3 regions of the Ancylobacter terrae genome follow, and region 2 is predicted to be linked to each of the others. Evidence: riboswitches for the same ligand, from Rfam matches in the RefSeq annotation. Region 2 holds a riboswitch; each other region holds the start of a gene.
What was found. A riboswitch is a leader RNA that binds a small molecule or an ion and turns the genes downstream of it on or off. The one in region 2 is predicted to bind cobalamin.
Positions count from the first base shown of each region.

Region 1 (4,524 bases), 1.7 Mb from region 2:
ATTGTATCATTCACATGCATGAGCGATCCGTTCAAGTGAGCCTGTCGGCTCCTGCACACATCACACGTGGACGGGGACTGGCCGATGGTCGGCGTCGACCGCCACCATGACGAACGTGCCGGTACCGCACCGATAACGCTCGCCGGTGCCGAGGTTTTCCGACCACAGGCGTGTCTCCACGGTCATCGAGCTGCGCCCTGCGCGTGCCCGCCGGGCCTCAACCTCGATGATCGCGCCGGGCCTGATCTCGCGCGCGAACGCGACCGCCGGCGCCGCGGCCATGACCACGGCGCGGCGCGAATGCCCGGCCGCCGCGATGAAGGCAACCCGATCCATGAGAGCGAGGCCGGCACCCCCGAAGAGGGTGCCGTGATGGTTGGTGGCGCCGGGAAAGACGATGTCGATCAGGCGTGTCGTCACCGCGGCCGCAGCCCCGCTCATTCGGCTGCCCTCGCGAGAGGACCGCGCAGGCGACGCGCCGCCGCCACCATATTGATGAGCGCCGGACGCACCCCTCCCATTGCCGCGTCTTCAGCCCGCAATCGGGATTGACCCAGATTTGCGCTGCCGCGAGCCGTTGCGCCGCCCGCTCCAGCAGTTCGACCATCTCCTCGACCGGCGGCACGCGCGGCGAGTGGATGTCGTAGACCCCCGGCCCGATCTCGTTGGGGTAGCGATCGTCGACGAAGGCGTCGAGCAGCTCCATCTTCGAGCGCGAGGTCTCGATGGAGATGACGTCGGAATCCATGGCCGCAATGGCGGCGATGATGTCGTTGAACTCCGAGTAGCACATATGGGTGTGGATCTGCGTCGCGTCACGCACGCCCGAGGCGCACAGCCGGAAGCTCTCCACCGCCCAGTCGAGATAGGCCGCCCAGTCCGCGCGGCGCAGCGGCAGGCCCTCGCGGATCGCCGCCTCGTCGATCTGGATCATCGCCGCGCCGGCGGCCTCGAGGTCGGTCACCTCGTCGCGGATGGCGAGCGCGATCTGCCGGCAGGCGAGGCTGCGGGGCACGTCGTCGCGTACGAAGGACCAGTTGAGGATGGTCACCGGCCCCGTGAGCATGCCCTTCATCGGCCGCTCGGTGAAGCCTTGGGCAAAGCGCCACCACGCGACGGTCATCGGCGCGGGGCGCGAGACATCGCCGAACAGGATTGGCGGGCGGACATAGCGCGAGCCGTAGCTCTGCACCCAGCCATGCTTGGTGAAGGCAAAGCCCGAGAGCTGCTCGCCGAAATACTGCACCATGTCGTTGCGCTCGAACTCGCCATGCACGAGCACATCGAGCCCGATCTCCTCCTGCCAGCGAATGGTGCGGGCGGTTTCCTGCTTCAGGAACGCCTCATACGCCGCATCGCTTAGTTCACCCTTGCCATGGGCGGCGCGCGCCTTGCGCACCTCCGGCGTCTGCGGGAAGGAGCCTATGGTCGTGGTGGGGTAGAGCGGCAAGCCGAGGCGGGCACGCTGCCGTTCGGCGCGATGGGTGAAGGGGCTGGCGCGGCGCGCATCCTCGGGCGTGACGGCCGACAGGCGTGCGGCGACGGCGCTATCGTGCACCTTGGTCGAGGTCTTGCGGGCCTCGGCGGCTCTGGCCGAGGCGGCGAGCTTGCCGAGCACCACCTCCCGCCCGCCCGCGAGCGCGGTGCCCAGCGTGACGAGTTCGTCCATCTTCTGCACGGCGAAGGCGAGCCAGCTCTTCACATCCGGATCGAGCCCCGTCTCCGGCTCGAGGTCGATCGGCACATGCAGCAGCGAGCAGGACGGGGCGATCTCGACATGGTCGGTGCCGCGCTTGCGCACGAAGGGTTCGAGCGTGTCGAGCAGCTTCGGCAGGTTGGCGCGCCAGACATTGCGCCCGTCGATGACGCCGAAGGAAAGAACGAGCCCCGCCCTCGCCTTGTCCGCCACCTCGCGCAGTTGCCCGGCGCCTCGCACCAGATCGAGATGCAGCCCGGCGACCGGCAGGGAAAGCGCGGTGTCGAGATTGTCGCCCAGCCGGCCGAAATAGGGGGTGAGCATGATTTTCAGCCGGGGCAGTGCATGGGCGAAGAAGCCATAGGCCTCGCGTAATGCGGCGCGGGCGGCGTCATCAAGGTCCGTGACGAGACAGGGCTCATCGATCTGCACCCAGTCCGCTCCCGAGGCGGAGAGCCGGCGCAGCACCTCGACATAGACCGGCAGCAGATCGCCGAGCAGCGAGAGCGGGTCGAGCCCCGGCTCCGTCGCCTTGCCGAGCGTGAGGAAAGTCACGGGGCCGAGCAGAACGGGGCGCGTTTCATAGCCCAGCGCCTTCGCCTCGCGGTACTCCTCGACCGGCTTGGCGGAGGTGAGCGCGAAGCGCTGTCCCGGCGCGAATTCCGGCACCATGTAGTGATAGTTGGTGTCGAACCATTTGGTCATTTCCAGCGCCGGGACGCCATGCTCACGGCCGTGCGAATGACCATGGACACATACGGCTTCATCACCCTGCGCCCCGCGCGCCATGGCGAAATAGGTGTCGAGCGGCACCGGCCCGCCGGTCCAGCCATAGGCCGGCGGAATCGCCCCCACCATCACCGCCGTATCGAGCACGTGGTCGTAGAGCGAGAAGTCGTTGGAGGGGATGTTGGTGACGCCCAGCGCCTTCTGCCGTGCCCAGTTGGCGGCGCGCAGGCGCGCGCCCACCTCCAGCAGCGCCGGCGCATCGCTCTTGCCGGACCAGTAGCTTTCGAGCGCGCTTTTCAGCTCGCGGCACGGACCGATGCGCGGCGTGCCGAGGGTGGAAACCGGCACCGTGCCGGCGGAAGAAGGACAGTTCATCGGCTAACCCCAATCAGGATTGGGGGCAAAGGCCGAGCGGACGCGAGGCGCGGCCACGGGCGCACGGCACCGGTGGACGCGCGAACGCACCACCGGGACACCCCGCCCAGGGACGATTATGCTGTCAGGGCAGGTCTCCTGGCTCGCGGGTCACCGCCTCTCGCCCGGCCTTCCCGGAACTTTCGTTCCAGTGACGCGGAATGGACGACAGGCTCGCCGCTTACAGTTGCGGGGGCAGCGCCGGCATTGTCCCGAAAGACTCACCGACTTCCCTCTTAGCTGCGGCGCCAAGAACGCCGCAGAACCATGACCCGCGCAGGATGCCCCTATGGAGGCGACAGGTCAACTGACATAAAGACATGTTTATGTCGTCATATGACGTGCCATCTGGCGGTTCCTCGCGCGGGGGCTTCCAGATGCCTGATCTGGTGGCTCACCACCGTCACCGTCACGCACAGTTCGCCGGCGGCCCGGCGGAAGCTGAGATGGCGCGTCGTGGCCTAGAAGGCGCGGGCGGCCTTCAGCGAGGGCAGCTCACGCCTCGCGATGATCCCTGTTCCGGGCCCTCAGATGACGACGAAGTGGGCGTCCGTCGGCCGCATGTCGTTGACCGGAATCATGTCCTGCGGGCAGGCCGAGAACACGACGATCAGGTCCATCTCGGCACGCAGCGTGACGTACTGGCCTGCCTGGCTGACCGGAGGCTGGAACGAAAGACGGCCGTCCGCATGGACGGGCACGTTCATGAACAGGTTGAGCGGGCTCGGGGTGCCGCGTCCCGAAACGCCCCGCTTCGCCAGTTCGTCCCTGAGATTGTCCGTGCAACTGTCATGGTGCCCGACGGCCCCGAGCTGCCGGTAACGGTGCTCGTCGCAGGCGGCGATCAGCAGGTCGTGGATGCCGGGCGTGGTGTCCTCCACGACGCTCAGCATCGGATTGCGGCGATTGCTGACCAGCGTGTCGCCGACTTTCGGGATGATCCGCAGCAGCGACGCCCGGCTGTGCTCCATCGACAGATGTTCTTCGATGTCGACAGCGTTGAAGGCCCAGGTGTCGACCACCTGCTTGCCGTGCGTGTTGATGACGCGCACGCAAGCGCCCCGGGAGACATAGGCCGACGCGCCCCGCCGCGCGGGGATGGTCTGGAGATTGGCCACGGGCTCGATCGTCACGTCGCTCATTGCAAGCTCCTTGGGATTTTGCGTCGCGGCCACGAGGACCCACCGCTCAATTCGAATCCATTCATTTGATCTGAGTTTACTATTACGAATTGATACGATGCCGGCATGCAGCTGCGCCATCTGGACTATCCAAGTGGGGCAATGCCGGCGGCCTCAGTCCCTTCCGACAGGGGGCGCTGCCGGCGGCTCTCCTCCCGCCCGGTAGAGTTCGACCTCGACCAGCAGAGACTGCGCGGAAGGCCCCTGGCCGAGCGCGGAGGTACCTTCGTCCCGGGTGAGGACGTTCGGATTTCCGTTCAGTTCGAGCGCCCCCGAGGCACCCGCCTCATCGGCCAGATACCAGGCGCCCGTCGCCAGATGCGCGACCCCCGGCAGCAGGTCGGGCGTGGTCACCGCGCCGGCAAGGCAGGCCCCTCGCCCGTTGAACACCCGGACGACGTCACCGTCGCGGATGTTGCGGGCGCGGGCGTCCTCGATATTCATCAGGATCGGCTCGTGGCCGGCGATCTTCGACAGCCGGCTGACCTGCGCGTTGTCGAGCTG
Region 1 is NZ_JBJGXH010000001.1:2,350,999-2,355,522, forward strand. Features, by position in the region: gene ACEUEL_RS11305 (acyl-CoA thioesterase) at 61-441, opposite strand; partial or broken gene metE (5-methyltetrahydropteroyltriglutamate--homocysteine S-methyltransferase) at 438-2,800, opposite strand; cobalamin riboswitch at 2,912-3,124, opposite strand; partial or broken gene ACEUEL_RS11315 (hypothetical protein) at 3,172-3,285, opposite strand; gene ACEUEL_RS11320 (DUF1989 domain-containing protein) at 3,367-3,981, opposite strand; gene ACEUEL_RS11325 (molybdopterin guanine dinucleotide-containing S/N-oxide reductase) at 4,135-4,524, opposite strand, start outside.
Region 1: linked by a shared signal. The riboswitch ahead of metE (5-methyltetrahydropteroyltriglutamate--homocysteine S-methyltransferase) and the one ahead of ACEUEL_RS03165 (DUF1636 family protein) in region 2 are both predicted to bind cobalamin.

Region 2 (4,524 bases):
GGGTCGATGCCGCTTCAGATCGGGCGCCGACAGCAGGCATCGCCTGTCCGGGAGCGGAGGCGCGACGTTCACCCGGCCCCGAGCCACCGTCTTCCGGATGGCGCGCCGCCTCATCCACCCCTCTCACCGGCGGGGCAAGGGCTTCCCCCGGCTCGCCATGGGCCGACGATGCGCGAGCCTCTCCGGTACAGACAGTTCCCTCTCCCCGGGGGGGCGAGGGGGACGGCGCCACCGCTCCGCTCGCTCGCCACTCGTAGAAGCCCGCGAGCGGCACCGGCAGTGGCGCCGCCACCGCGACCTCACGGCCCGTATGCCCCGCCATCCGCGCGAGCAGCGCGCGCATGTTGGCCGGGCCGCCGGCGCGGAAATAGCCGAGCAGCGCATCCAGCTCGTCAGCCGGCAGCGTCGAGAGCGCGGCAAGGCGCGGGTCGTCGCGGTCCTCGCCCGGCAGCAGCGCCAGCGCGATGCCGCGCGCGCGCGCCTCGCCCGCCAGCCGCTCGGCGCCGTAGCGCCACCAGTCGAGCCCGCCGAGCAGGCGCAGGACGACGATGCGCGCCCGCACCGCGACCTTGTCGATCCACAGATCCGCCGACATCGGGTGGCGCAAGTCGCGCAGATGGGCGAGCCGGAGGCTCGGTGCCGCGCCGGCTCCGGCTTCCGCCACCCTCGGATCGGGCACCCTCGCCTCCCGGTCGCCGGCCTCCCACGCGGCCGCCAGCGCGGCGAGGTCGCTGTCGGTGAAGGAGGCGACCACCATCTCGCCCGGCGTCTGGCCGAGATCGACCGGCTCGACGAGGTCGTCGAGGCTGGCGGATGTGGTTGTCAGCAGGTGCATCGCGCCCGGTGATCCGTTCCGTGTTCGTCATGACCGGCTCGGTGCCGGGCCCCCGCGCCGCGTCACAGGCGAAGAGTAGAGACGTGACATGCGATTAGAGGAGACGTGGATGGCCGGGACAAGGCCGGCTATGACGGACAACCGACCTCTGCCGGTCTCCGTCGAAACCTGCCCGGCCCTGACGCCGGTCGATATGACACCGGCCGGGACACCGCCAGTCGACGCGCCCCGCGCGGGCATCCCGGCGGCGGCGCCCGCCGCGGTCATCCCGGCTGAAGCCGAACGAACAGCCGGGATCGTCCGCAAGGCGAACCTCCCCGACGATCCCGGATCGGCGCTTCGGCCGTCCGGGATGACCGCGAGAAGGACGCGGGACCTCCGCGAGTTCGCCAGCCCCTCACGCCGCCGCGCGCGCGCCCGCCAGCTCCCGCTCGACCCGCGCCCGGTCGAATCCCTTCAGCCCGATCACCACCAGCCGCCCGGCGCGCGGCTCGGCACCCCACGCGCGGTCATACTGGTGCGTCACCCGCGGCCCCACCGCCTGCACCAGCAGCCGCAGCGCCTTGCCGGCGACCGGCACGAAGCCCTTCACCCGCAGCACATTCACCGCCTCCGCCGCGCGGGCGATGCGCACCGCGAGCTCGGCCGGATCGGCGATCTCCGGCACGTCGAGCACGACGCTGTCGAAATCGTCATGGTCGTGCTCGGCCTCGTCGTCGTGATGGGTGCGGCGGTTGGCGATGTCGTCCTCGGTGCCGACCCCGAGCCCCAGCAGCACCGCCGGATCGAGCTCTCCCCCGGTCGCGCTGACCACGCGCACGCCCTTCGGCAGCTCGGCATCGAGCGCGGCCCGGGCGCGCGCGGCGCCGGCGGCGTCGATCAGGTCGGCCTTGGTGAGAACGACGAGGTCGGCGCAGGCGATCTGGTCGTCGAACACCTCCTCGATCGGGTCGTCATGGTCGAGCGAGGCATCCCCGGCCCGCTGCGCGGCCAGCGCGTCGTGGTCGTGCGCGACGCGGCCCGAGGCCAACGCCTCGCCGTCCACCACCGCGACGACGCCGTCCACCGTGACGCGGCTTCGGATCGCCGGCCAGTGGAACGCCTGCACCAGCGGCTTCGGCAGCGCGAGGCCGGAGGTCTCGATCAGGATGTGGTCGACCTTCGGCGTGCGCGACAGGATGGCGTCGAGCGCCGGCACGAAATCGTCGGCCACGGTGCAGCAGATGCAGCCATTGGCCAATTCGACGATGTTCTCCTCCGGGCAGGTCTCGATGCCGCAGCCCTTCAGGATGTCGCCGTCGATGCCGACATCGCCGAACTCGTTGACGATCACCGCGAGGCGCTTGCCCTTGGCGTTGGCGAGCGCGTGGCGGATCAGCGTCGTCTTGCCCGAGCCGAGGAAGCCGGTGACGATGGTGCAGGGCACGCGTGCAAGTTCCACGCGCGAGAGATCGGCGCTCATTCGGGTTCTCCGGGGAAATCGAGCGGGGGAATGCGGGCGACGACGCCGCGCTTGAGGATGTCGGGGCGGCCGCGCCAGGGCATGAAGCCGTCGCCGGCGGCGGCGTAGAGTTCCGCGCCGGTGACGAGGGCGCGCGCATCGCGGTCGGGATCGAGCCCGCCGAACACATAGGTCCAGCCGCCCTCGCGGGTCAGCGCGGCGGAGAGGCCGCGCGAGCAATTGCCGAGGCAGCGTATGCCCTTGACCGTGACGGTCGAGCCTTCCGCCGCCGTGCGGACGGCGCGGGTGAAGTCCTCGCCCGGGCGCGGCAGGGCGTCGTCGTCGCCTGGGCGCCGGCAGCTGGTGCAGACCATCAGCACGGTCGGGCTGGCGAGGCCGCACGGCATAGCCGGCGCGCTCGCACCCTCGCTGTCCGCCTCCGGCAGGGTCGTGTCGGCTGGACCTTCGCTCAACACCGCGCTCCGCTCATCGCATCCGGACGGGGCACGGCGGTCGCGGGACAGGCCCGCGCGAGAGCGGCGCGACATCGCTGTCCGCCGGTCCCATGCGCGCATCAAGGGCACCCCGCCCGACGCGCGACCGGACCGACGGCAGGTCTCCTGGCTCGCGGGTCGCCGCCTGCCTCCCGCCTTCCCGGCATCATCGCCAGTGGCTTTTCGGGAGAAAGGCTCGCCGCTTACAGTTGCGGGGGCAGCCGCGGAATTGGGCGTCCTTCATGACGAAGGCCAGCCCGCACCGCATTCCCTCTTGGCCCCTCCCCTCGCGAGGACGGGACCGCCGGTCGCCCGCACTTAAGGACGCGCCGGCGCGCGATGTCAATGCGACGGGCGGACGAGGCAGCGGGGGGCGCCCTCACCCCGCGATCACGACATCGGCCGGCGCGCTGCGCTCGCGCAGGCGGCGGCCGTTCGGCAGGTCGTTGCCCTCGACCTTGCGGACCACCTCGTCCTCCGGCAGGGCGAGGCCGCGCCAGCGGGCGATGAGCCGGCGCCGCAGCTCGGGCTCGGCGACCTCGACCATCACCGTCAGGTCGAACCGCGCGCGCAGCTCCGCCCACGGCGCCTCGTCGAGCAGCAGGTAGTTGCCCTCGACCACGAGGGTGCGCACCGAACGCGGGATCAGCCGTGCCCCGGCGCGGGCGATCTCGATCTCCCGGTCGAACACCGGCACGGCGATCTCGGCCTCCTCATTCGCCCGGAGCCGCGCGATCATGTGCGCGAGGCCGCCGACGTCGAAGGTCTCCGGCGCGCCCTTGCGCGCCAGCAGGCCCCGCCCCGCCAGCACGCCGTCGTCGAGATGGTAGCCGTCCATCGGCAGCACGGCGGCGTCGGGCAGGCGCGCGGCGAGCGCCTCGGCCAGCGTCGACTTGCCCGAGCCCGGCGCACCGGCGATGGCGACGAGGGTGCGCGACGCCGGCGGTCGCCCGAGCAACAGGGCGGCGAGGGCATCGGCATCGGGCAGGCGGCGCGGCTGGGTCATGCGCTCACTGAAATGCGGATCGGCCCGCCCGGCAAGCCGGCATCGCGCGCCCTCCCCGTCTGAAAGGAGGATGTCGGCGCAGGGCGGGGCCATTGCGCCGGGCCGGCCCGCGTCTATAGTCGGCGCAGTCGTCGGTTCCCGTGATGCGCACGGGACGCAAGACGGGAACGTGGTGGGCGAGGGCGATCCTCGCCAATCCACGGCTGCCCCCGCAACTGTGAGCGGCGAGCCTTTCTTCCGGCAATGCCACTGGCCCCCGGGCCGGGAAGGCGGAAGGACGGCCGCGACCCGCGAGCCAGGAGACCGGCCGGCGACGTAACCCCAGCGGCCCTCGGGTGGAGGGCCGGGAGAGATGACGATGACGACCCACGATTCGCACCGCCCGCTCGGCACCGCCGCCGCGACGGCGAGCCTCGCCGCCCGCGTCCTGCCCGTCACCTTCGCCGCCCTGCTGGGCGTCGTCGTGCTCGGCGGCGTCGGCTTCTCCCACATCGAGGCCGTGCACAACGCCTCGCACGACGTGCGCCACGCCACCGCCTTCCCCTGCCACTGAGCCGCGGGGAAGATCGATGTCTCTGTTCCGCACGATCCTGTTCGTGGCGGCGCTGGCCGGTATTGGCTCGGGCGTCGTCGTCGCCGGCATCCACCTCGTCGCCGCGGTGCCTCTGATCCTCCAGGCCGAAACCTACGAGGCCGCCGGGGAAGCCGCGCCGCACACGCACGACGCTGCGCCCGCCCCCACCCACGA
Region 2 is NZ_JBJGXH010000001.1:668,959-673,482, reverse strand. Features, by position in the region: gene cobN (cobaltochelatase subunit CobN) at 1-835, opposite strand, end outside; gene cobW (cobalamin biosynthesis protein CobW) at 1,233-2,297, opposite strand; gene ACEUEL_RS03165 (DUF1636 family protein) at 2,294-2,752, opposite strand; cobalamin riboswitch at 2,870-3,091, opposite strand; gene ACEUEL_RS03160 (nucleoside/nucleotide kinase family protein) at 3,150-3,776, opposite strand; cobalamin riboswitch at 3,892-4,102, shown strand; gene ACEUEL_RS03155 (CbtB domain-containing protein) at 4,135-4,329, shown strand; gene ACEUEL_RS03150 (CbtA family protein) at 4,346-4,524, shown strand, end outside.

Region 3 (4,524 bases), 1.7 Mb from region 2:
TCGGACTTCTTCACGAAAGGCGTGGCCCCGAGCTGCTGCGGATTGCGCGCGCGGCAGCGGACCATTCGCCATCAACACACGACAGGTGAGCCATGAACCAGCCCGTGATGACGAACTCGCTCGAGGGGCGCGACATCGCCTTCCACCTGCACTCGCAGACCAATCCGCGGCAGATGGAGGAACACGGGCCGATCGTGGTCACGCGCGGCGAGGGCATCCGCATCTACGACGCCGACGGCAAACCCTATATCGACGCGATGGCCGGGCTCTGGTGCGCTTCGCTGGGCTTCGCCAATGAGCGCCTCGCCGCCGCGGCAAGCCGGCAATATGCCGAGCTCGGTTTCTACCACACCTTCTTCCAGCGCACCCTGCCGGGGGCGACGGAGCTAGCCGAGAAGCTGGTCGACCTCACCGGCATGACCGGCGGCAAGGCTTATTTCGCCACCTCCGGCTCGGAGGCGAACGAGACCATGGTGAAGCTCGCCTGGGTCTACCACACGGTGCGGGGCAAGCCGACCAAGCGCAAGGTGATCGCGCGCGACCGGGCCTTCCACGGCTCCACCATCGCGGCGGCCTCCATGTGCGGCCTCGGCTTCATGCATCGTGAGTTCGGCCTGCCGCTGCCGGGCTTCCTGCACACGCTGTGCCCCGACGCCTATCGCGGCATGCTGGAGGGCGAGGACGAGGCGGCCTTCGTCGAGCGGCTGGCGCGCGAGCTGGAGGCCCTCATCCTGCGCGAGGGACCCGATTCCATCGCCGCCTTCATTGCCGAACCGATCAATGCCGGCGGCGGCATCATCCTGCCGCCCGCCGGCTATTTCCCGCGGATCCAGCAGATCCTGAAGAAGTACGACATCCTCTTTCTCGACGACGAGATCGTCTGCGGCTTCGGACGGACGGGCGAATGGTTCGGCAAGGACACGGTCGGCGCGAGCCCGGACATGATGGCGCTCGCCAAGGGCCTGTCCTCCGCCTATTTCCCCATCTCCGCCGTGGTCCTGGCGCCGGACATCTATGAGGCGGTGAAGGAGTTCAACAAGGCCGGCGGCAATTTCGGCCATGGCTTCACCAATTCAGGCCATCCCGTGGGCGTGGCGGTCGCGCTCGAAGCCCTCGCCATTTATGAGGAAATGAACGTCGTGGAGCATGTGAGGGCGATGGGCGCGCGCCTTCGCGGCCATTTCGAGCGGATCGGCCGCGCCTCGCCCATCGTCGGGCAGGTGCGTGGCGCGGGTCTCATGCTGGGCATAGAGCTGGTGGCCGACAAGGCGAGCCGCACCCCCTTCGATCCGCACCTGCAGGTCGGCATGGCGTTCGACCGCATCGCCTATGGCAATGGCCTCGTCGCGCGCTGCATGGGCGACGTGCTGGGCTTCTCCCCGCCGCTCATTGTCACCGAGAACGATGTCGATGAGATCGCCGAGCGCTGCGAGACGAGCCTGCATCAGCTTGAGCGGCAGCTGGGCCGCTCATCCTGAGCCCGGCAGCTTCCACGCTGGACGGCGACGTCGAGAAGCCATGTCGCGCCGGCGGCGGTGAAAGCGCGACGCGTGTGATGCGCATCCCCTGCCCCCGGCCCTTTGTCAGTCGAGGCTTGATCGCAAAGTGAGCGAAGACGAGCTGAAGCTTATACCAAAAAGATCAACCTAAAGCCGCCGCGCCTCTTCCTGTTGGAGGCAGTGGGAGGCCGAGGCCTTCTACAACAGCGCACGCCACCCCATGGGCTTCATCGAGCCGGACAAGGCCGGCGCCACTGCCGCGAGTATCGGCAATGTCTTAAACCTTGGCAGTGGCTTTTAGGATGCGAACTCCACATTGGGAGGGAGCCTCCCGATACCATGATCTGGCCCATTCGCCACACGGACGAGGACAAGGCGCCTCCGCCTCAATCCAGATCTTGACGACCGCCCAGGCATGGACCCTAAATATAGTGGTCACGGTCTCTCGAATCGCAAGATGAGAGAGCTAAGAGGGAAGCTGGTGAGCCGTGTATGGCAATGCCGGCGCTGCCCCCGCAACTGTAAGCGGCGAGCCTGTCGTCCATTCCGCGTCACTGGAACGAGAGTTCCGGGAAGGCCGGGCGAGAGGTGGTGACCCGCGAGCCAGGAGACCTGCCCTGACAGAATAATCGTCCCTGGGCGGGGTGTCCCGGTGGTGCGTTCGCGCGTCCGCCGGTGCTATGCCGTCGGTGGCGCCGATGCGTCGCTCGGCCTTTGCCCCCAATGCTGATTGGGGTTTGCCGATGTCTCTCCTTCACGATACCGCGCCGGTCGTCGAACCGCCTTTTCTTCCCGCCTCGGTCGGGGCGGGCCCGGCCAGCACGCCGGGCTACCAGCTCATCCGCCGCAATGGCGCGGTGACGCCCTTTGACCCCGCGAAGATCGCGATCGCGCTCACCAAGGCCTTTCTCGCCGTCGAGGGTTCGTCCGCCGCGGCCTCGCGCCGCGTGCACGACATCGTCGCGGACCTCACCGCGCAGATCGTCTCCGGTCTCACCCGCCGCGCCGATGCGGGCCGGACCTTCCACATCGAGGACGTGCAGGACCAGGTGGAACTCGCCCTGATGCGCGGCGAACACCACAAGGTCGCCCGCGCCTATGTGCTCTACCGGGAAGAGCGTGCCCGCGAACGCGCGGCGACCCGAGCCGGCGCGGCGACGGCGCCGGCCACCACCGCGCTGCGCCTGCGACTGGCGAGTGGCACGCTGCTGCCGCTCGACGAGGCGCGGCTCGCCGCCGTCATCGGCGAGGCCACCGCCGGCCTCGCCGAGGTCTCGAGCGACGCCATTCTCGCCGAGACACGCCGCAATCTCTATGACGGCATCAGCGAGGACGAGCTCGCGCTCGCCCCCATCCTCGCCGCCCGCACGCTGATCGAGCGCGAGCCGAACTACGCCAAGGTGTCCGCCCGGCTGCTGCTCGACAAATTACGCCGCGAGGCGCTGAGCTTCCTCGCCGGCACGCCGGATCAGGCGACGCAGTCCGAAATGGCCGAGCGTTACGGCGAGTATTTCCGCGCTTACATCACGCGCGGCATCGCCGAGGAGCTCGTCGACCCCGAACTCGCCCGTTTCGATCTCGCCCGGCTCGCCAGCGCCCTGCTGCCCGAGCGCGACCTGCAATTCGACTATCTCGGCCTGCAGACGCTGTATGACCGCTATTTCCTGCACGCGCGCGGCACCCGCTTCGAGCTGCCGCAGGCCTTCTTCATGCGCGTCGCCATGGGTCTCGCCCTGCGCGAGGTCGACCGCGAGGGCCGCGCCATCGAGTTCTACCGGCTGCTGTCGTCCTTCGACTTCATGGCCTCGACGCCGACCCTGTTCAATTCCGGCACGCCGCGCGCGCAGCTCGCCTCCTGCTTCCTGACCACCGTGTCCGACGATCTCGACAACATCTTCAAGTCGATCAAGGACAACGCGCTGCTCTCCAAATATGCCGGCGGCCTCGGCAATGACTGGACGCGGGTGCGTGGCCTCGGCGCCCACATCAAGGGCACCAACGGCGAGAGCCAGGGCGTGGTGCCGTTCCTGAAAGTCGCCAACGACACGGCCATCGCGGTCAACCAGGGCGGCAAGCGCAAGGGCGCGGTCTGCGCCTATCTGGAAACCTGGCACATCGACATCGAAGAGTTCCTCGACCTGCGCAAGAACACCGGCGACGACCGCCGGCGCACCCACGACATGAACACCTGCAACTGGGTGCCGGACCTGTTTATGCAGCGTGTGGAGGCCGACGGGCACTGGACACTGTTCTCGCCCGACGAGACGCCGGACCTGCATGATCTCTCCGGGCCGGCGTTCAGGGTCGCCTACGAGGCCTATGAGGCGAAGGCCGGGCGCGGCGAGATGAAGGTCTTCAAGCAGCTCCGCGCCGTCGATCTGTGGCGGCGCATGCTGACCATGCTGTTCGAGACCGGCCACCCCTGGGTGACGTTCAAGGACCCGTGCAATCTGCGCTCGCCGCAGCGCCATGCCGGCGTGGTGCACTCGTCGAACCTGTGCACCGAGATCACGCTGAACACGAGCGCCGATGAGGTCGCGGTCTGCAACCTCGGCTCGGTCAACCTGCTCGCCCATATCACGCCGGACGGGCTCGACCCGGAGCACCTGTCGCGCACCGTCGCGACGGCGATGCGCATGCTCGACAACGTCATCGACATCAATTTCTACACCATCCCGGAAGCGCGCCGCTCGAACCTGCGCCACCGCCCCATCGGCCTCGGCGTCATGGGCTTTCAGGATGCGCTGCACGCGCTGCGCATTCCCTATGGCTCGGACGCCGCCATCCGTTTTGCCGATGAGAGCATGGAGGCGGTGAGCTTCCACGCCATCTCGGCCTCCTGTGATCTCGCCGCCGAGCGCGGGCGCTATTCCAGCTATAACGGCTCGCTGTGGTCGAAGGGCATCCTGCCGATCGACAGCATCGAGTTGCTGGCCGAGGCGCGCGGCACGCTCGACCTCGACCGCTCATCCACGCTCGACTGGGAAGGACTGCGCGCGCGGGTGGTGACGACCGGCATGCGCCA
Region 3 is NZ_JBJGXH010000001.1:2,343,368-2,347,891, forward strand. Features, by position in the region: gene ACEUEL_RS11285 (aminotransferase) at 93-1,478, shown strand; cobalamin riboswitch at 1,921-2,133, shown strand; gene ACEUEL_RS11290 (ribonucleoside-diphosphate reductase subunit alpha) at 2,243-4,524, shown strand, end outside.
Region 3: linked by a shared signal. The riboswitch ahead of ACEUEL_RS11290 (ribonucleoside-diphosphate reductase subunit alpha) and the one ahead of ACEUEL_RS03165 (DUF1636 family protein) in region 2 are both predicted to bind cobalamin.